One region of the Gynuella sp. genome, then DNA from elsewhere that is predicted to be linked to it. Evidence: predicted binding sites of a transcription regulator. Region 1 holds the regulator's gene; the other holds the start of a gene.
The links. Region 1 encodes FliA, which starts transcription of late flagellar genes. Its sites were predicted from a motif close to CTAAAGTTNNNNNNNNNNCNGCCGATA; they were not measured.
Positions count from the first base shown of each region.

Region 1 (11,604 bases):
TATCAATCTGGTGGAATACACCGCCGATACCGATGAAGAACTTAAACAGAAAGTTGCTGTCATTCAGAAAGAGCTAGATGCGACCTGTGGCAAAGCTGGAAAGGCCATACAGTATGCAATAGCCTGGGGTCACGAGCAGGTAAATCAAGTATGGAATATGCGCAAAAAATCTGTCGGCTTCCTGGGTAATGCTCAAAGCGAAGCACGGCCGATTCCATTCGTCGAGGATACCGCCGTCCCCCCGGAAAACCTGGCTGACTACATCATGGAGTTTCGTGCCATTCTGGACGAATATAACCTGCAATATGGTATGTTTGGCCACGTGGATGCGGGTGTCCTTCATGTCCGCCCTGCATTGGACATGAAAGATCCTGAACAGGAAAAAATGGTTCGGGTCATTACTGACAGATTGGTCTCTTTGATACGGAAATATAATGGTTTGTTATGGGGTGAACATGGCAAAGGCGTCCGCTCTGAATATGCGCCGGACTTCTTTGGCAACCTGTACCCTCAATTGCAGAAGATCAAACAGGCATTCGACCCGCGCAATCAACTGAATCCCGGAAAAATTGCTACCCCGCTGGAATCACCGGTACAACTGCTTAAAATTGATGAAGTTGCCACTCGCGGACAGTTGGATAGAACAATCGAACAGGACAGCTGGCAACAATACAGCGAATCCATGTACTGTAACGGCAATGGTGCCTGTTTCAATTATGATTCAGCCGATGCCATGTGCCCAAGTTGGAAAGCCACTCGAATACGGAAATATTCCCCCAAAGGCAGATCTTCCCTGATCCGAGAATGGCTACGATTGTTATCCGACAAACAAGTAGACACGGTTCAGGAATCGGGCATCGCCAACTACATCAGCTGGCCGGTTTCATTTATTCCCAGACTCTTCAATACGCTCAAAAAGCACAATGGTGAATATGACTTCAACCACGAAGTATATGATGCCATGTCCACCTGCCTGGCTTGCAAAAGCTGCACTGGAAGCTGTCCGATTAAAGTCGATATTCCGGAATCACGGGCCAAATTTTTACACCTTTACCATGCTCGCTATCTGCGCCCGCTTAAAGACTATCTCATTGGCTCATTGGAATTTCTGATGCCAACCCTGGCGTTATGGAAAGACATCTATAACAAACCCATCCGCTGGACACCGGTAAAGTGGTTTCTGCGCCATGTTGCTGGCATGGTTGACAGTCCGCTGATCTCTGACATTTCCTTAAAACAGGAAATGAAAAAACACCAATTACCATGGGCCACTGCCCTGAACATCAGCCGACTCAGTAAAGAGCAGAAAAGCAAAGCAGTTATTTATGTCCAGGATGCATTTACCAGTTACTTTGATACACAGGTAGTGGTGGACACATTACTGGCACTGCGCGCACTTGGATTCCATCCTATGGTGATGCCTTACATGGCCAATGGTAAACCGTTGCATGTTCACGGCTTTCTGAGTCGCTTTCAGAAAACCGCATTTAAAACTGCTGACAAACTGAAAAAACTGCAAAACACTGGCATCCCGCTGATTGGGCTTGATCCATCAACAACGCTGACCTACCGTGCTGAGTATCAAAAATATCTGGAGGGCAACCCGGTCAATGTCATGCTAATTCAGGAATTCCTGAGCGAACGACAGGATGTATTTGCCGACAAGACTCTGCACTCTGAAGATGCGTTTCATATTCTGGGACACTGTACAGAAAAAACCAACGCTGCCTCTTCCATCCAGCAATGGCAACAGGTATTCAAAGTCATTGGCCTGACACTGAATGAAATAAAAGTAGGCTGCTGCGGCATGGCCGGCACTTTTGGCCATGAAACCAGAAATCAGGACATTAGCCGTAAAATATATGAACTATCATGGCAGGGGCCAGTTAAGAATCCTAAAAACCAGGGTAAACTACTTACTACCGGATATTCGTGTCGTAGCCAAGTCAAGCGCTACGAACACCAGATCCTGCTACACCCCATGCAACAAATTCTGAAAAGCCTGAGTGAAACAAATGACTGAATGGAGCCCAGCAAGCTGGAGGGCTAAACCAGCGAAACAATTACCCACCTACCCTGATGCAGAACGACTGCAACAAGCAGAACAGACACTGGCCAAACAACCACCTCTGGTATTCGCGGGAGAAGCCAGGCAACTGAAAAAAGAGTTGGCTAAGGTCTGCGAGGGCAAAGCCTTTTTACTCCAGGGCGGAGACTGCGCTGAAAGCTTTCAGGATTTCAGCAGTACAAACATCCGTGATATGTTCAAAATCCTATTACAAATGGCAGTCGTCCTGACTTATGGTGGTCAAAGCCCGGTCATCAAAATCGGTCGCCTGGCCGGTCAGTTTGCCAAACCCCGCTCGAGCGATACTGAAACCATCAACAATGTAACACTGCCCAGTTATCGAGGCGATATCATTAATGGTTTTGGGTTTACCGAGTCTGACCGTATTCCCGATCCAGCTCGCATGGTACAGGCTTATCATCAGTCCTGTGCCACCTTAAACCTGATTCGGGCTTTTGCAGCAGGCGGACTGGCTGATCTCAATGAAGTGCACCGATGGAACCTGGACTTTGTCAGCAAAAGCCCCTTGGCTGATCGTTATGAAAGCCTTGCTCACCGTATTGATGAAACACTGGAGTTCATGAGCGCCTGTGGTATCAGTGCTGAAAACACACCACAAATTCGTGAAACCAGTTTTTACACCTCACACGAGGCATTATTGTTACCTTATGAACAAGCATTGACCCGAGTCGACAGTCTGACTGGCGACAGCTACGACTGTTCTGCTCACATGCTCTGGATCGGTGATCGAACCCGTCAATTGGACGGTGCACATGTAGAGTTCTGCCGGGGCATTCACAACCCTCTGGGACTGAAAGCCGGTCCTTCAACCGATCCCGATGAACTGCTGCGACTGATTGAAACACTTAATCCCAACAATGAAGCTGGTCGCCTGAATCTGATTGTACGGATGGGTGCCAACAAAGTGGCGGATTATTTCCCGGCGCTGCTACGCAAAGTCAAAGAATCCGGTTACAAAGTGGTGTGGAGCTGTGATCCGATGCATGGCAACACAACTCAAACCTCAAACGGTTACAAGACCAGAGCTGTGGACGATATTCTGAAAGAAGTTAAATCTTTTTTTGATATCCATGATGCGGAGGGAACCGTCGCAGGTGGCGTACATTTTGAACTGACCGGCAACAATGTCACAGAATGTATTGGCGGGCAATTTCAGCTCACCGAGCAAGACCTGGCCACCAGTTACGAGACCCAGTGCGACCCCAGGCTGAATGCTGATCAGGCACTCGAGCTGGCATTCCTAATTGCCGATGCCATTCGTCCCGGGCATCGAGCGGTAAAAATCTGAAACCGGATTTCCACAGAAGGTGCCTCAGTTGAGGCATCTTCCATTACAATGTTACTGCCCTGACAGTGTAAAAAACAGCACATATCCATTCAGACCGATCACTACCGCACAAATCAACATACTAACGACAGTGATCCAGACAGGATTGACCAGATTCCCCATCAATCGGCGACTGGCGGTGAATTTTAACAATGGAATCAGCGCAAACGGTATGCCGAAACTTAGCACAACCTGACTGCCAACTAGAGCTTTCTGTTCTGATATTCCAGCCATAATGACTATTAATGCAGGTATTATGGTAATTAACCGGCGTAACCCTATCGGTATGGTGAAGCGAACAAAGCCCTGCATCAACACCTGTCCAGACATGGTTCCAACGATAGATGAAGATAAACCGGCCAGTAACAACCCCAGTCCAAAAACAATCCCCATGTAGTCGTTTCCTGATAACGAGGATAACAACTGAAAGCCTTCACTGATGGTTACGACATTTTCATACCCTTGCGTATGGAAAATTGCCGCACCTACTGCCAATAATGACAAGTTCACAACACCCGCCAACCCCATGCCCGCGATCACATCCCAACGGTAAAACTTCATCAATTTCCGACGATCAGAACTCTCGACCGAATCAGTCCGGTTCTGTAATAGCGCAGAATGCAGATAAATCACGTGAGGCATGATCGTGGCACCTAGAATCCCGGCAGCCAGATATACGGAATAACCGTCCGGAAATGATGGCACAAACAAACCTTGGGCCAGCGCTAAACTATCCGGACTGCTGAATAGCAGTTCAAAAACAAACCCTCCAACAATGGCCATTATCATGGCACCTATAATGATTTCCATCAGACGAAAACCAAACCGTTGCAAATGAAGGGCCGCGTAGGTCACCACACCCGTCAAAACAGCTCCCTGCATCAAAGACATACCAAACAGTAACTTAAACGCCAGAGCCGCCCCGAGAAACTCTGCCAGATCCGTCGCAATCGCCACCACTTCCGCCTGCAGCCAGTACAACCAAACGATAGGTCGGGGGTAATGGTCACGTATCAGCTCAGCCAGGTTGAATCCTGTCGCCAGACCCAGCCTGGCCGACAAGGACTGAATCACCATAGCCATCAGGTTGGCAACTAAAACGACCCATAAAAGGGTATAACCATAACGGGAACCGGCCTCAATATTGGTGGCAAAATTCCCTGGGTCAACATAAGCTACTGCTGCTATCAATGCCGGACCAAATATGGACAACCAGCCCAATCGCTTTCCTCGCCCGGAGAGGAATTCACTCACCTGAATCTGAACAGATTGATTGGAAATGGCCTGCAGCGTTGTCATAAAAACTCCATTAATAACGATCTTGACGATACAGTGACCTTTTTAATCTGAATTTCCCTAATAGAACATCGCGATTTTTAGAAGATATCGATAGAGATTTTTAATAGCCCCATTCATTCACAACAACACAGAATACTGCCGTTTTACAGCGCCGCTGATGAGTGTCGCGATAAAATGACTACACTTCCACCATGATGCCCCCATCATCAGACATTTATCCCCGAAGAAAATCATTATGTGATGCCGCTGTGGCCAAGGGCCATTCATCGGCAGAGGCCCGGTTCTAAAGGAAGTATCTGGCGGCCAAGTCTTTGTAAGAGACTTTTAACTGACGAAAAAGGAAAACCATGAAATCATTTATAAAAACAGGATTACTGTTCTCAATTACACTGACAGCCCAATTTTCTGTCGCCGCAGCAAACAATACCGTCGTTCACAAATTCGATGTTACAGACAGCTACAGCAATACACAGAACACACCGATTCCAAACCTCCTACTGGACAACGTGACTGATGGTTCGGTTAACGTGGTCGAATCAATGGACATGCCGGTTGCTCAACTGGAACAATTTACGCTGGAATTTGCCAACACCCCATCACTCAGAGTCTCAAAACTCTCAAAAGACACTACCGGAACGTACTACCCAAACTGCAACTCAGGATCTGACAATGTATTCGTGGGCAGTGTTAAAAATCAGTGGTTGTTCAGAGAAGTCGAGGTTGTAGTATGCCCACAAGGTTCACTTGTAGATCCTGAAATGGACTTCAAATATGCCATCTATGCCAAGACATTTGAAAAATATGATTCCGCTAATTCTTCCGGCCATATGGAAAATTTGCCGTTATCAGAAGGTTCCATCCATGCGGTCAACGTGACGCCAAACTCAGTGGCCGATACGTATACAACTCAATTTGATCATAAGACATTGCGGTTACGGCTACTGAAACAACCGATGGCTATAAACAATCCTAACCAGGGCATGCAATACGGCGTTGCTATTAAGGCAAACTGGCTTGGACATGGCGAAAAAGTGCTGATCGTCAATAACTATGACATCAATGTTACAGCGTTCACTCAGGCAATTGCTCTGACAGCAGAACCTGAATCGGACACAAATATGATCACCATTACCTATATGGATGACAGCAACGCGCCAAAAACCAGCAGAATGATTAACTTAAGGGATTTACTTGAATCCGCCTACGGGCCTTTGTAATTAAGGCAATGGTTTTTTAGTGAACGATGAAATCCGGTGCCCTATGGTTTGTGCCGGATTTCATCGTCAAAGATATTCTTTCGGCTGTTCATTCATGGGATGGATGGTAGATAAAATAAGAGGTAGGACTCAAAAACATCCCATCTATAAAACACTTTTTCGGGGCAAGGCTCACTCCCTCTTTCAAGTGCAACTCAATTGCAATCACTCAACCGATCCATCCCCGCAACCTCGCTTTCAAACGATTAGCTGCCTGAGAATGAATCTGACTGACACGGGACTCGCTAACCCCTAACACTTCACCAATTTCTTTGAGGTTCAGCTCTTCATCATAATACAGCGACAGCACCAGCTGTTCCCGCTCCGGAAGGCTTTTAATCGCCTCAATCAGATGACTGCGCATCAGATGTTGTTCGACCTGTGAATCCGGCGTTCCAGAATTTTGGAGGGGCTGAGGTGAATGTTCATAACCGGTTTCGGCTGGTTGGTTCTGATCCAACAGATCTTCATAGCTGAATAGCTTTGATCCCTGAGTGTCCTGAAGTAACGAATAGTATTCATTCAAACCCACACCCAGTTCTTCTGCAATTTCCTGGTCCGATGCGTCCCGACCTACGCGCCCTTCGATGTTATGAATAGCCTCCGAAATTCTGCGCGAATTGCGATGGACACTTCTGGGAACCCAGTCTCCTTTACGAACTTCGTCCAGCATGGAACCACGAATACGAATACCCGCATAGGTCTCGAATGTCGCGCCCTTGCTGCGATCATAGTTTCTGGCCGCCTCAAACAGACCCAGCATGCCACTCTGAATCAAGTCTTCGACCTGAACACTTTCCGGCAGCCTGGCTTTCAGATGATGAGCGATTCGCTTCACCAGACTGGCATGCTCAGTCACCAACTGCTCTAAACTTTGATGTGCCGTTTCGTACATGGCCGGACCATAGGTAATGACAGTCAAAATCAAGAAACTCCCGCAATCAACCGTTCGACGAAGAACTCCAGATTACCACGAGGGTTTTGCGGCAAAGGCCAGTTTACCACTTTGTTAGCCAATGCCCGATATGCCAGAGCCGCCTTGCTTCGAGGATATAACTCGCACACTGCTTTTTGACGCTGCACAGCTTTACGAACATGTTCGTCAAACGGTACTGAGCCAACAAACTGCAAATGCGCATCCAGGAATCGCTCTGTTACTTTAAACAGTTTGTTATACAGCTGCTGCCCTTCCTGAGGGGTACGAACCATGTTCGCCAAAATTTTAAAGCGATCAATATTACAGTCGCGATGCAGCAGTTTAATTAACGCATAAGCATCCGTCACAGAGGTCGGTTCGTCACAGACAACACAAATTGTTTCCTGCGCAGCTCCCACAAAACTGGTCACTGTTTTGGATATACCGGCAGCAGTATCGACAATCAATACATCGATATTTACCGCCATATCGCTGAAAGCATTAATGATACCTGCATGTTCCATTTCTCCAAGATTAGCCATTCGGCCGGCTCCAGAAGAGGCTGGTATGATTTTAATTCCCAGAGGCCCATCAACCATGACATCAAGCAAGTCACAACGCCCTTCCAAAACATCTTCTATATTTTTTCCGGAAGGCAGGCCCAAAAGAATATCAATATTGGCCAGGCCCAGGTCAGCATCCAGAATGACGACTCTTTTGCCAAGCTCTGCCAGCCCGATCGCCAGATTAACCGAGACGTTGCTTTTACCAACGCCACCTTTTCCGCCCGTCACGGCAATCACCTGTACAGGTTCTTTCATTACCTCTAAGCTCCGAAATGCAGTTCTGTCAGTATAGGTCAAATTTGTTGAATAAGGGTTACCCATCAGTTCACCATCAGATGTTGTTCCGCATTGCGGCTATAGGCATCCGGTTTTTGTTCATAACGTTTACGCCAACTGGTAATCGCCCGGCTGACAATATGATGTCCCCGGGCAACATGAATGTCTTCAGGAATATTCTGACCATCGGTCCAGTAAGCCATGGGCAATTGTTTCTCCATAATCAGACTGAGCGCTGGACCTAAGCGGCAACTTTCATCAACCTTGGTAAGTACACTGGCGTAAAACGGATACCGGCTGAAACGATCCATATAATCCTGAATTACCTCCATGGTTGTTGTGGATGGGATAACAAGAATATTCCGTACCTTCGAAGACATTGTCCCCTCAACCAGCGAATCGAGAAAGTATTCGGTCCCTTCCCGACTACCGCATGTATCGATCAAAATAAGCTTTTTAGTCCGACTGTAACGCTGTAAAACATCTTCCAAAGTCAGTGACTCATCAGGACTGGTAAAATCGCATTGAAGAATTTTGGACAATGTTTTCAGCGTATCCTGGGCACCAATACGAAACTGATCCATGGAGACCAATAGCAACTGATCAGGCCCCTGCTCCATGACAAACCGTGCCGCCAGTTTTGCCAGGGTGGTCGTTTTTCCGGAACCGGTCAGGCCATTAAAGGCGTATATGCCACCTTTGCGTACCAACTCGGTCTGACACGTCTCGATGCGACTGGAAACCATGGCAAGCGCCTGTTTCCAGCGGTCATCATTCCCCAAAGAAGAAGGAACTTCCGCCAACAGCATGTTGACCAAATCAGTGGAAAGACCAAACTGGGACAGCTTTTCCGCCACCGGATCAGCAGATTCAGAAGACCCATGACGCAATGGAATAATCTTTCTCAATTCCTGACTCTGTTGTTCGAGTAAACGGCGAAGATCCTGAATCTCACTGCGCATACCACTGATCTCTCTGGACTCACCGGCCCCCGCCCGAACTGCCGTCGCCGACTTATTCGTTGTCATTGCTCGCGGTGAAGGCTGGGTACTCGTTGATTTATGGGCCTTCGGTTTTAACTGAGCCTGAGCCTGAACCTTCGGTTGGCTGTATTCAGCATGCTTTTTTTGATAACCACTCAATTGAGTGACTGCCTGAGCCGCCGGATTCTTTTTCAACGGCCCAATAGAAGACAACAGACCCATTAAATGCTCTTTATCCACCGGCTCACGGTCAGTATTGGTGGCACGAATGATCTCAGCTCCCTCTGGCTCTGAATACTGGTACATATTATCGGCAGCAGGGTGTTCAACAGCCGCAAGAATTTCGACCCCGGAACCGACTTTACGGTTCGACAATATAATGGCTTCATCACCAAACTCGGCTGATATTTTCTTCAGGCCTTCTGACATTGAACGCGCATGGAATCGTTTGGTTTTCATGGCATACACACCCTACGTTAACTGTTTATCCTTTAAATAAACGGACCAACATGATCTATGGTTCCGGTCCTGTCGATGATCAAACCTATTTTCCGACCGTGGCCACAATAGTGATCTGTTTATTATCAGGAACTTCCTGATAAGCCAGCACAGTGATACTGGGAATACTGTGGCGTAAAAATCTGGCCATCATCATCCGTATCGCTCCCCCTACCAATAAAACGGCAGGATTACCTTTCATCTCCTGCTCCTGAACCGCCCGTGCCAAAGACCCCTGAAGTTTCTCTGCCAGGCTTGGTTCGAGCATGATAGTGTCAAGAGAACCATCCTGTCCGGCCTGCTGTATTGTTCTCAGCAATAACTGTTCCAGGTCCTTATCCAATGTAATAACAGGCAGATCCGGCGCATTACCAACGATGTTCTGAACGATCAGGCGACTTAAAGCTGTACGGGCAACAGCTGTTAAAACGTTAGGATCTTGACTCTTCGGCTGCAGATTCGTCAAAGCTTCGGCGATGGAGCGCATATCACGAATAGGAACCTGTTCGATGAGCAGGTTCTGTAATACCCGCAGAAGCAAACTGATGGAGACCGTATTAGGTACCAGCTCCTCAGACAATCGAGGACTCGCTTCTGCCAACCTGTCCACCAGCTTCTGAACCTCTTCATGCCCCAGCAGCTCATGACTGTGTTTGCTTAAAATCTGATTCAAATGCGTGGCGATGACCGTAGAGCTATCCACCACGGTATACCCAAGAGACTGTGCTTTCTCACGCTTGCCAGGTTCAATCCACACCGCATCCAGCCCAAAGGCAGGATCTTTAGCGGCCAGTCCATCAATAGATCCAAACACCTGCCCTGGATTAATGGCCATTTCACGATCGGGATATACCTGATCTTCTGCAATCGTGACCCCCATGAGGGTGATCCGATAAGTATTTGGCATCAAATCAAGATTGTCCCGAATATGAATACTCGGCATCAAAAAACCGACATCCTGCGACAGTTTTTTTCGAACCCCTTTGATCCTGTTTAACAACTGCCCTCCCTGGGAACGATCAACAATTGGGATAATCCGATATCCCACTTCAAGACCGACCATATCGATTTGCTGAACATCATCCCATGACAACTCTTTATTATCGTTTTCCAGAGCCGGTACCGCCGCAGCCCCAGCCCCACCACCATCTTTACTGACAGGTGTGGCTTTACCAGCACCGGCTCCACTACCTGTGGGGACTGCCAGAGCTTTTCCGGAACCATCCTCTGATGCCATTTGTTTACGATGAATTAACCACGCCCCAGAACCGGCAACGAATGCCAGGCCAAGAAAAACCAGATGAGGCATTCCGGGAATGGACCCCAGAATCGCCAGTAGAACAGCAGATATCATCAAAGCTTTGGGCGAACCGAACATCTGGTTAACCACCTGATCGCCCATCTGCTCACTGGATGAATTACGGGTCACCATGATTGCCGCCGCAGTGGACAACAATAATGAAGGGATCTGCGCCACCAAACCGTCACCGATAGTCAGCAGCGCATATTTCTCAACGGCATCGCCGAACTCCAGTGAATACTGCAAAGTACCGATGGCCAGTCCACCAACGATATTGATCAGCAGAATCAATACCCCGGCAACCGCATCACCACGGACAAACTTCGAGGCACCATCCATAGAACCATAAAAATCAGCCTCCTGGCCCACATCAGAACGCCGGGTCTTTGCAGTTTCCGCATCGATCAATCCGGCATTCAAGTCAGCGTCGATGGCCATTTGTTTACCGGGCATGGCATCAAGAGTGAACCGGGCACTGACCTCTGACACCCGCCCGGCACCCTTGGTAACCACCACGAAATTGATAATCATCAGAATCGCAAAAACCACCAGACCGACCGCGTAGTTTCCTCCGATCAGCACCTCACCAAACGCCTGAATGACTTTACCTGCCGAGTCCCCCCCTTCATGACCGTTCATCAGCACCACCCGGGTAGAAGCAACGTTCAGAGACAGACGCAATAACGTGGAAATCAGCAAAATACTGGGAAATACCGCAAAATCCAGAGGGCGCAGGACATAAATTGACACCAGTAATACCACAATGGCCAGGGCAATGTTGAAGGTAAAGAAGATATCCAATAGAAACGGTGGAACCGGCAGCGTCATTAACCCCAACAACACGAGTAACATGACCGGAACCCCAAGATTTCCACTCAGTATCCGACGACTATTAGTCTGCAGGCTGCCGACAATTTCCTGTCGGCTCATATTACGGACGTTCTTGACTGCGGAAAAATCGATAAGAGCCATACTTATAAGGAGTCACTTATTTGACGGAATTAAGGTTTGTTAAAAGGCTTTGCAAAAATATTGCCTGTTTTGATCTCGACTAACGGCTGCCTTAACTTTTAAGGGGCATTCATCTACAATGC
Region 1 covers NZ_JBNKSF010000014.1:144,234-155,837, forward strand. Annotated here, with positions in the region: gene ydiJ (D-2-hydroxyglutarate dehydrogenase YdiJ) at 1-2,023, shown strand, start outside; gene ACQY6I_RS05555 (class II 3-deoxy-7-phosphoheptulonate synthase) at 2,016-3,377, shown strand; gene ACQY6I_RS05560 (Nramp family divalent metal transporter) at 3,429-4,715, opposite strand; gene ACQY6I_RS05565 (hypothetical protein) at 5,063-5,932, shown strand; gene ACQY6I_RS05570 (RNA polymerase sigma factor FliA) at 6,141-6,866, opposite strand; gene ACQY6I_RS05575 (MinD/ParA family ATP-binding protein) at 6,896-7,708, opposite strand; gene flhF (flagellar biosynthesis protein FlhF) at 7,774-9,171, opposite strand; gene flhA (flagellar biosynthesis protein FlhA) at 9,257-11,440, opposite strand.

Region 2 (11,604 bases), on a different contig from region 1:
GCCCGCGCCGCTTGGACAGGTCCGCAAATTCATGAATTGTTTGCGCCATTAAATGCATTTTCTGTCCGCGTAAGGGGCGGTATGTTGAACAACGATTGAAGGTGAATATGTCGGACAACACTATTTCCAGTTTTAAACGAACGATGCACAGCAGACATTTGGTAATGCTGTCCCTGGGGGGCGTCATCGGTAACGGATTATTTCTCAGCTCAGGTGACACGATTCATCAGGCCGGGCCGGTAGGGGCCATTATTGCCTATCTGATTGTCGCCTTTGGCGTTTATATGATCATGATGTGCCTGGGTGAACTAGCGGTACATATGCCGGAGTCAGGCGCTTTTAGTCGTTATGCCACTGAATATATCAATCCGGCCACCGGTTATGTGGTTGGCTGGTTGTATTGGTTGACCTGGGCAGTGGCGCTGGCTTCGGAGTTTACCGGTATTGGCCTGCTGATGGGGAAATGGTTTCCGGCCGTTCCAGTGTGGTACTGGTGTGCGGCCAGCATCGTTTTGGTTTTTGTATTGAATATGTTCGCAGTCAGGATCTTTGCTGAAGCCGAGTTCTGGTTGTCATTAATTAAAGTGTTGACGATTGTGGTATTTCTGGTGCTGGGTGGGGTCGCTGTTTTTGGAATGGTGCCTGGACAGAATGAGTCAGCGCCGATGCTTCATAACCTGGTTGCCAATGGCGTGTTTCCTCACGGTATTTTGCCAATTTTTATGATTATGCTGACTGTCAGTTATGCTTTTTCCGGGACAGAACTTATTGGTGTTGCGGCCGGAGAAACAGTCGATCCGGATAAAAACCTGCCTGTCGCCATTAAAACGACCTTGTGGCGGCTGATCATCTTTTTTGTCGGCACTATCATCATCATCGGGGCGCTCTTACCGAGTGATCTGGCCAGTGCTAAACAGAGTCCATTTGTGATTGTGCTGGAACGAATGGGTATCCCTTATGCTGATGACATTATCAATTTGGTGATCATCACTGCGTTATTGTCTGCTGCTAACTCAGGTTTATATGCCGCCTCTCGCATGTTATGGACATTGGCAGATCAGAAAACCCTGCCATCATTTCTGGGGCGTTTGTCATCTAATGGGGTACCCCGGAATGCGTTGATTTTAACCATGTTGGGTGGATTGTTGTCATTGTTATCAAGTTATTATGCGGCAGATTCTCTGTATTTGTTTTTGGTATCTGTTTCAGGGTTTGCGGTTGTTGTGGTCTGGCTGGTTATTGGTTGGAGCCATTTTAACTTTCGCCGCCGCTTTCAGGCTGGTGGAGGTAACATTGCTGACCTGGCTTATCGGGCACCTTTTTTCCCTTGGGTATCCATAATTTCCATCGTGTTTTGTGTCGCCTGTATTGCCGGTATCGCGTTTGATCCGCAACAGCGTATTGCCTTGTATTGTGGGCTTGGTTTTACCGTATTGTGTTATCTGGCCTATCTGCTGACTGGCAGAAATCAGGTCGGAGTTGAAATAAACAGTGCTTTGTCGGAGGCTGAATCCTGATGTTGAAAGCAGATTTCTTAAAAGTGCTAGAGCAGTATCCATTTTTGGTTGTGGATGGTGCGATGGCAACCGAGTTGGAAAAAAGCGGTTGTGATCTCAACCATGCGCTGTGGTCTGCCAAAGTGTTGCGGGAACAGCCGGAGCTGATTGCCGAAGTCCATCAGCGCTATTTTGAAGCCGGTGCGGATATTGCGATTACCGCCAGTTATCAGGCCAGTTTTGCTGGTTTTAAAGCGTATGGCATGGATGAACAGCAAGCCCGCGAAACGATCGCCCGTTCGGTTGAACTGGCTGCTGCAGCGAGGGATCGGTTCTGGCAGGAATATGAGGGCAATGATCGTCCCAAACCCATGGTCGCAGCTTCTGTTGGTCCTTATGGGGCATATTTGGCCGATGGCTCAGAATATCGTGGGCATTATGGTGTGGATGATCAGACTCTAAAAGTGTTTCATCGGTCGCGGATGGCAGTGTTGGTGGAAGCCGGTGCTGACTTGTTGGCGTGTGAAACCCTGCCTTCATTGCAGGAGGCTAAAGTTTTGTCTGAGTTGCTGGAGGAGTTTCCGCAGATCTGTGCCTGGATAACATTTTCTGCCCGTGATGGTGAATGTATTAGCGATGGTACACCAATAGCCGAATGTGTCAGAGCGTTGGATGAGCATCCGCAAATCGTGGCGGCCGGTGTGAATTGTACGGCTCTGGAACATATTCCTGTATTACTGGAAAACATGAGGCGGCATACCCGGTTACCCTTGATTGTGTATCCCAACTCCGGTGAACAGTATGATGCTGACAGCAAGACCTGGCAGGTTAGTGAACACTGTGGTCATCAATCTTTGGGCTCAGAGGTGGCAGAGTGGAAAAAACTGGGGGCGAAGCTGATTGGTGGTTGTTGCCGAACCTCTCCTGATGACATTAAAGCGGTCGCTGAATATCGGATGGATGTTTTCAACGAAGTTTGATATCGAAGCTTGTCAGAACGGGCGGGATACCGTTATCTTGATGTTGTTTCGGAATAAAGTATTGTTTATGTCCGTAACTTCACAGGTAGAGCCTGTCAGATATATCAACCCGATGTAATGAACAACTGGGTTGATAATTGCGTTTTTGTCCGTTACTCCAGAGAGGCCTTATGCTCGTTCACCGTTTTTTGTTTGTGCCCCTGCTTGTGTTGAGTGTCCATAGCATGGCTGAATCCTTGTGTTTTATAGGTGAACAGCCGGCATTTTCGTGTGATATCAAACAGAAATCTTTGTCGGTTTGTGTGGCCGGTGATGACTCGCTGTTCTATCGCTATGGTACCCGTCAGAATCTTGAGATGAATCTGGCATCCGATACTCATTTCAGTGCTACTGGTTATAGCGGTGGTGGAGAAGGGCGGCTGACCTTTCATAACGGCAAGTATGATTATGTAGTGTATTCCAAAATCATCAGTGGCGAATGGATTGACCGTGAAGCTGGCATCCGTGAAAAACAGGAATCGGCGGGTGTCTATGTGATTAAGAAAGGAAAGCAGGTGGCTGATCTGAGCTGTACCGAACCCGAGGATGCCAGAATAACATCGTTACCGGAATATGAAATGGAGACGTTCGTCTATTATGACTGAGTGTCGTGCTATTAACCCGGCAAGTATGCATGTCGGGTTAATTGCGTGATGCAGGGATGCACCTTAGTGTCGGACCACACCATTGGTCTTAGCCAATGCGAGCCCCTGGAAATTAAGGTGTTTTGCGTCACATCGCCAGGTTTTCTGTGGTGGCAATTAAAGAGATAAGGATGATTTATTTAATTGCCGGGTTATTAGTACTGCTAAATTGGACATCCGTTGATTGAGGCAGCAGCATTGATCCGGTTGTCCAATTGGCTTGATTGTTTGTCGGATTATGCGGTGTTCAGTTTTATCGAACCCTGTCGGGAGCTTCATTTTCTGGTCTGTTGGTCAGAATCGCTATTCAATTAACCAGTGATATGCAGCCTGACTTTCAGTTGCAGCAGTTTTCCCGCCAAACTGATCGATGGTATGTGGTGTTTAATCTGCCTCAGCGATAGTTGTTCGGAATTTGCCCCAACCTGAATACAGTTTTGCAAATTTCTCTGGTCCGCAGTCGAGCTGCGACCGACTGATACCTCGTAGATCGGTCAGCTCTGTAACCAGTTAATGCCCAGCATCAGAATCAGGGCATATACCGCTGCCAGCAGATCATCAACCATGATTCCGAAGCCCCCTTTGACCCGCTTATCAAGCCAGCCGATGGGCCATGGTTTAACAATATCGAACAGCCGGAATAACAGGAATCCGGCGACAAGATTGATAGGAGTGAGAGGGATGAACCAGAAGGTGAACCACAGGCCCACAAATTCGTCCCAGACAATGCCTGGATGATCGTGCACTCGCAGTTTCTTGGCCGTGGCACCGCACAAGTAAATCCCCACCAGGAATGCTGGCAACAGAACCGCCAGAAACCAGATATCCTGCCGGATCGGCTCAAACAGCCACAGAAATGGCATGGCGGCCAGAGTACCAAAGGTCCCAGGTGCTTTGCGTGCCAGGCCGGAACCCAGCCCAAAGGCCAGCAGTGAAACCGGTGAAGTGAGAATCTGTCGGGTTTGAGGTGTCATGGTAAGGAGTACTGCCTGTTAAAAGTGTTGATAACCAGTATGGTCGAACTGGATTTCTTTGCCATGGTGCAGGCATCGAAGATGTTTATGAGTGGTAATTTCACCAATGATTTGTAATGGAGCGGGTGCCTGCAATAGTCGGCTCCGGTGTTCCGGCGAGCAGGTAAAACACAGCTGGTAATCATCGCCGCCGGTCAGGGCCCACTCAAGCTGACGTGATGGGTCTACCCATTGGCAAAACCGCGGATCCAGCTGGAGTGTATCCAGTTGCAGCTCAGCACCCACATCACTTTGATCGAGGATATGTCCGAGATCTGCCAGAAGGCCGTCGGAGATATCAATGGCAGCGGTGGCAAATTCACTGATAAACACGCCTAACGGAATTTGCGGATATGGGCGCAGGTAGCAGGCCTGCAGTTCTGTTGGGCCGTTATGATGATAAGCATTCAGGCCTGCCATGCCTAGCCCTGGGGTATGGGAGATCACAATCAGATCGCCTGGCCGGGCACCGGCACGGGTCAATGGTCTGGAAACCGTACCATGCACTTGAAAGGTTTGAATGATACTGCTTGCCCGGGTGGTATCTCCTCCCAGTAGTGGTATTTTGAGCTGCGTGGCCAGTTCAGTTAGCCCGCGGGTGTAGTCTGCCAGCCATGATTCATCCTCCTGGCCTGTCAGACTGAGTGCCAGGGAAAAAAATGCGGGTTGGGCGCCCATTGCTGCCAGGTCACTGAGTGCACAGGCAAGTCCCCGATAAGCAATGTCTGCAGCGGACATAGAGCGCAGAAAATGAACATTTTCAACCTGGGTATCGATGGAAAATGCCAGTTTGCCGCAGTATTCCACAACGGCACAGTCGTCGCCCTGATTGACCAGGATGTCAGTTTCAGATGTTGGAATGTCAGCCAGAGGGCGGAAGTACTTGCGGATAATCTCAAACTCGCGAGGCATAGGGTGTGTTGGCCAAAAGAAGCCGATGATAGTGGTCCAAGTGGCGGAGTCAAATAATTCGCTGATTAGTGGCGGAAAGCTCCTGGCGGAAGTGAGTCATGTAATGTCAGAAGACCGGATTGTTAGGGAGCCTCTGAATTTCGCGCAGGCGTTGTCAGCTCCGTTCTCTCATTTTCATTTACGTCAATAAACTATGGTGTTGCGAGCGGTGCTTCCTCATCAAAAATATTCCTGTTTTTCAGAGTTCCCTTAGTATACAAGCACATTATTGGTGGCAGTGGTGGAAATCTTAAAGGATTAAACATCCTCCTGAATCTCCGTATCAACGGTAACTTTGTCCTGTAAATCCGTCAGTTTTTTGCTCAGCATGGCATTTTCCTGCTGATACTTGTCGATGCATTCAAGCATTTCCTTGGAGTCCTGGATCAGGTTTTGAACCACACCTTCAAGATGGTCTGCATTCTGGTCCAGTTCTTTAAAGGCGCTTAATTCGCGCTGCATTTTTTCCAGTTTTTCGTTGGCATCTTGCAGCTCATTTTCCAGAATGCGGATGCAGGTTTCAGACTCATTGATACTTTGTTCAAGTTGATGAATTTCCTGCTCCTGTTGCTCTGCAATGGCCTTGGCTTCGGAGATTTCCTTGAGGTTGTCTAACTGGGTTTTTATGTTATTAACGGAAGATTGCTGTGCAGCTGCAAGGTCTTGCAATTTACTGGCATTTTTGGTTTTCGTCCGCGAAGAGGAGGATTCGCTTGATGAATGTTGTTCAGCGTGGCGCTGTTGCAGTTTGCCTTTCAGTTCGTTGATTTCTTCCAGGTGTTGCTCGTTTTCTTTATTAGCGGTCTCAAGCTCTTTTTCCAGCAGGTTGATACAGACATCCGCTTCTTTCATATAGCGGGCCTGTTGTTTGATCTGTTCTTCCTGAATTTCGATATATTCTTCAGGTGAGGTACCAGCTTCCTTTTGTTCCAGCCTGAGCTTGAGTTTGTTAATGGTTTCCAGCATATCGAATTTTTCGCTTTTTAGGCGATATATTTCATCCGCATAACCTTTGCCTTTAAAATCGAGGTTTTCATCGGCGATGATCTCGGGCGGAATGATGCTTTTCAGTTGTTCTATTTCGGTGTTTGCCGCATCAAGGCTGGCCTGTGAATCCTGATAGAGCTCTTGGAGTGGTTCCAGCTGGGAAAGCTGGTCTTGCAACTGGCGTAGCTGTTGTTCCATTTTTCGGGTGTGCTGAGGGTCTTCCAGACCAGCACTTTCGAGGTGCTTGCGAATAATCTGTTGATGAAAAATATCCAGCAGTTTTTCTGCATCGGCCTGATCAGGCTGACCACTTTCAGGTGCTTCTTTTTCCATGTTTAGCAGCGTACTACGTAATGCCAGATAGCGTGCCATGGGAGGGTGAGTAGGATTATATTCCAGGTTCTCCGGACCCAGTTCGGCCTTTGCCTCCTCCGTATGCTGCAGCTTGACTTCGACCATGTTGGTATAGATGTCACGCCCGCCGCTGTTGACGGCCTCCATGAAGTCTTTACTGAAACTGACATTCTTGGCCCGTTCACCCGCTGCACGCTTGGCATTCAGGGTTTCTCGAAGCATGCGGTTTCGACGCATTTCCTTCAGAAGATCTTTTAGCAGCTGGTAGAGCCGCCCGCGATAAAACAGGAATGTGGAAATGGCGATATATACAACCAGAAATTCGCCGAGAATAAATAGAGTGAGTGGCTCAAAATACATATCTGCAAGCCTATGCCTTGCCTAAAGACCCCTGCCTGGAACTGCTTTCCATGCCTTTGGCATCATAAGTCTGCGGACTGTTTTCGCCCTTCAGTAGCCTGAGCAGGAAACGACTTCTTGATATGACGCGATTGAGTGAAACGCCATTTTGCAGATTTTTGTGTTTAAGGGACTTCAGCTGATCGTGCAGATCATGCCAGAGCTTTGACAGCTGATCTTTTCTGTCATCAGTGAGGGTTTGCAGCCATTGATGAGAGCTGAGGGCTTCAGGGGACTGACCCGTTGCATCGCTGATGGTTTGTAATAGTGTTGAATGTTTGCTGTCGAGATCGATCAACAGAGTGTTTTTTTGCTGACTGTACTGAGCTACCGACTGGGCATCTCTGTTTAGTAGTGCATCCCGTTCCAGGGTGAGTTGTGCATCAATTTGTGAGGATAAGGCGATTTCCTGCTGAAGCAGGTCAATCACGGAGTCTAACCATGGTTGTGCAGTCATATTTATACACTCCTGATAAGGAACAGAGTTTTAACCGGGATTGGGGAAAGCGCCGGTTAAAAATCCATTTCGAAATTTTCGATCGCTTCGGCCAGCCGTTCGTAGTTGATCGAATACTCGCCGTTTTGAATGGCGGACTTGATCCGGTCAATTTTCGGTTGATCGACATCGTTCATGGATTGCACCTGTGTTTCCAGGTCCTTGAGAACTTTCGCCTGCGGACTCAACTGCACGGTGTCAGCATTGCTGCCGTTTTCAACACTGGTCTGGGTGCGTCCCTCTGTTGATTTAGCGGTAGTCTCACCGCTTCTGGTTTTTTCACTACCCCCGCTATTGGGAGTCAAGCCGTTAATATTCATGATATGTTTCCTGTTTCCCCAAAAAAATAAATAGACTGCTATCCGGTTTGGCGGCAGTTATCATCAAAACTTTAGTATCTTTATAAATAAAGATTTAAAAATGTGATGCAAGTCCTCCAAATCTCAAAACACCACTCTTACCAACCCTTCGCCAATCACTTCCGCTTTGATTACTTTATGCGATCTTTCATTGCGTACCCGGATTTGTTTACCTTTGCTTCCGGCTGACAGGGCTATACCGGTCATTCTGACCTGAATAACACTGCTACGGGCCACGATCACCACCGCATCACCCCGTTCGACCAATACTGGTGGTTCGATCAGCTTGTTGTTCAGCACGGTACCTGGCTGCAGATGGCGAACCGCCTTCTGTCCAACCACGTTATCCAAATCAGTGTAGTATCCCCGGTACAATCCGCCGATGTCCATATCGGCCATTTCCACCATATCTGCAGTCAGGCGGGTATTACGGGATACCGCTGTTTTCAGAGTAGCTACCGGCAGGAAATATGACACGGTTATGGGTACATATATTTTCCAGCCGCCAGAGGGTTCTATACAGCTGACAGCAATATTCTCTCTGCCCAGAGGTAGATCTGACTCAGGTTTGATGCTCAGGCCGGAATTGCAGTAGTCCTTATCAATATCACCCAGCACAGTTTCGAAACTGATCGTCAGCCGGTCACGTTGAAACTTATTGATCCGGGTGCTATAAGCGTCGACCACATACTTCAGTACGCTGTCTTCGATTTGCCTGTTGGCAGCAGATGCCAAAGAAGCAAGCAACATAAGTCCGCTCAGTGTCAAAAAACACACACCTGAAAAAGCTTTGCGGTTAAATACTTGTACTCGATGCATCGCGGTCTATGCTGTAGTTAGAATCTGTCACTAAATTGGCAATTTGAGTATTAACTTGCCGGTTTGAATGAAATAAAGCAATTGCTGTGCCTATACAAAGCTGTTGGAGATCAAAATGGCTGGGGTCTTAGATACTGTAAATAAACGAACACAACTGGTGGGCCAAAACCGGTTGGAGCTGCTGTTATTCCGATTACAGGGAAATCAGATCTACGGAATAAATGTATTTAAAGTCAAAGAGGTGCTGCAGTGCCCGAATTTAACGAGTATGCCGAAGAGTGATCCTGTTGTCCGGGGGGTTGCTCATATCCGTGGAGGAACCATTCCTATCATGGATCTTAGTCTGGCGACCGGCAATGCGCCGTTGACTGACCTTAAGAACAAATTTGTCATAATCACCGAATACAACATGAAGACTCAGGGTTTTTTGGTGAGTTCGGTGGAACGCATTATTAATATGAATTGGTCGGAGATCCATCCACCACCAAAAGGAACGGGTAATGCCCATTATTTGACGGCGGTGACAAAACTCAATGACCGTATGGTTGAAATAATTGATGTTGAGAAGATTCTCTCTGAAGTGGCACCTATGACCGTTGAGGTCTCTGATAATATTGTGTCTGAGGCCATGGCGGCAGAAGCGCCTTCATTTCATGTGCTGGTTGTGGATGATTCCAAGATTGCATTGAAGCAGACTACCCGTTGTATTGAGCAGGTCGGTGTAACGACCACAAAACTGATGGATGGTAAAGCAGCCTGGGAACATCTGCTGGAAATGCTGGATGAGGGAAAAGATCCGATGAAAGAATATCTGATGATTATTTCGGATATTGAAATGCCAGAAATGGACGGTTATACGTTGACGGCCGAAATCAGGGCGCATCCGCAACTTAAAGGTATGTATATTATGTTGCATACTTCCTTAAGTGGTGTGTTTAATGAAGCGATGGTTAAGAAGGTGGGGGCGGATAATTTTCTACCCAAGTTTAAACCCGATGAACTGGCCGAAATTGTAGTGCACCAGATCGAAAAACGTGGTGGTGTAGTACCGGCTCTTGATGGTGAATAGAACAGAATATGTCAGCGACAGAGAAAGGATATGCAGAGTTTGCCCGTTTCCTCGAAACAGTGTCTGGGATCAGCTTGGGTGATAATAAACAATATTTAGTGACCAGTCGGTTGCGAAACATTCTGAAGGAGCACCATTTAAGCAGTCTGGAAGAGTTGTTGGTTCAAATCAAAAATGATATCAGGGGGCAGTTGAGAACCAAAGTTATCGATGCCATGACCACCAACGAAACCCTCTGGTTCAGGGATATGCATCCGTTTGACATTCTCAAACGGGTGATTTTGCCGGAACATTTTGCGCATGTGAAAGGTCGGCCCCTGAGGATCTGGTCAGCGGCATGTTCGTCCGGTCAGGAACCTTATTCCATTGCGTTTACGCTTGAGGAGTGGGGTAAATTGAACCCGGGCAAAATCAGCGCTTCTGATAAAATTATTGCCACAGATTTATCGTCTTCTGTGCTGGCGGAGGCAAAGCAGGCGGAATATCCCATGTTGTCTCTGGGGCGAGGGCTCGATACACCAAAAATCAATCAGTATTTCACCAAAGTCAGCGAGGGGCGCTGGAAGGTCAAGCCTGAATACACTCGCAAGGTGGAATTCAAGGCGTTGAACCTGAAGGATAGCTATGCTGGGCTCGGTAAGTTCGATATCGTTTTCTGCCGGAACGTTTTGATTTATTTCACCGGGGATCTTAAGAAAGATATTCTGACCCGAATTCACGGGACATTACGTCCAGGTGGTTTTTTGGTGGTTGGTGCTTCTGAGTCGGTTGGCAGTCTGCAGGATAAATACGAAATGGTGCATTGTCGTCCTGGGATAATTTATCGGGCGATCTAGTCCGCTGGCGGTGTTTTTACGTCTGCGGTACTGATGAGTACCGCAAAAATATTTTTTCCAAGAGCCCCCTGAATAACGTTGCCGACACAGGAAACTATTGAGTGTAGTGTCTCAAATAAAACGCATATTTAAATGGGGCGCCGAATTCACTTCGCAACTCTACGTTAAGTTCAGCCAACGGCGTCCCAATCTTCAAGAAGCCCTCAAGACGCCCACCGCTTCGTTCCAGCGCTTGACAAGGAAATGACCATTGCCTGCGAGCTACGCCTCGCTGTGAGCATCTTGAGGTGCTTTTTTAATATAGGTTTTATTCAAGATACTACATTAGAGGTTCCCTGTGTTTCTGTCTGAGCTGCCAGAACACCGTCGTCTTGATGGGTGTGCAGCCATTCCACAACCCGATTTATCATCTCCGCATCTCCAAGAATTTTGTTGTGTCCGCCACTAGGTTGCCAGAGCGTCTGTGATGCAGCGGCAGCGGCGTTGGTTTCGGCTTCTGAAAAGGGCACGATGTTATCGTCTTCTGCATGAATCAGTATTGTCTGGGTCGGTATTTTTTTTAGCGCCAGGTCGACCCGAAAACGTTCCAATGGTGCTTCCAGTGTGGTTGATATTCGTGCCACCATTTTATTGATGGCGTTTTGACTCAGACCAATGTCCACAGCCTGCGACACTGCATAGGATTTGGCGGAGGAGGGGGCACTGATCAGCACTGCTGCCAATGGTTTCAGGTCGTAGTCCTCCATGGCCAGAACGGTCATGGCTGCGCCAATGGAGTGGGCGATAACAATGGCAGGGTGATTGAGGCTGTTAGTGGCAGCGGCGACCGCTTTGGCCAGTAGGGGCAGAGGAGCAGCTCTACCTTCGGCTTCACCGTGAGCAGGTAGATCCAGTGCCGCCACTTGGTAACCCGACTGTAACAGCGGGGCGACGAATCCTCCCATGGTGAAGTGATCGCGTTCCCAGCCGTGGACCAGCATCACGGGCTGGCCTTCGCCGCGGGTCCAGATAGGTATTTTATGGCCATCAACAAAAATGCTGCGATGTTCAAATCCCTTATACGCATTGGCCCAGTGACGTTTGCTTTTGTTTGCTCTGGGATGCAGAAACATACGTGCTCCCAGATTGCCAAAATAGTCTGGCATGGCTGCCGACAGAGAAC
Region 2 covers NZ_JBNKSF010000035.1:309,951-321,554, reverse strand. Annotated here, with positions in the region: gene ACQY6I_RS14570 (hypothetical protein) at 1-58, opposite strand, end outside; gene ACQY6I_RS14565 (amino acid permease) at 108-1,517, shown strand; gene mmuM (homocysteine S-methyltransferase) at 1,517-2,476, shown strand; gene ACQY6I_RS14555 (hypothetical protein) at 2,647-3,120, shown strand; gene ACQY6I_RS14550 (phosphatidylglycerophosphatase A family protein) at 3,654-4,133, opposite strand; gene thiL (thiamine-phosphate kinase) at 4,152-5,084, opposite strand; gene ACQY6I_RS14540 (hypothetical protein) at 5,382-6,824, opposite strand; gene flgN (flagellar export chaperone FlgN) at 6,835-7,320, opposite strand; gene flgM (flagellar biosynthesis anti-sigma factor FlgM) at 7,377-7,679, opposite strand; gene flgA (flagellar basal body P-ring formation chaperone FlgA) at 7,803-8,537, opposite strand; gene ACQY6I_RS14520 (chemotaxis protein CheV) at 8,653-9,606, shown strand; gene ACQY6I_RS14515 (CheR family methyltransferase) at 9,615-10,442, shown strand; gene ACQY6I_RS14510 (alpha/beta fold hydrolase) at 10,754-11,604, opposite strand, start outside.
Region 2: a site for FliA is predicted at 7,728-7,754, ahead of flgM (flagellar biosynthesis anti-sigma factor FlgM). Genes of this name have one in related genera too.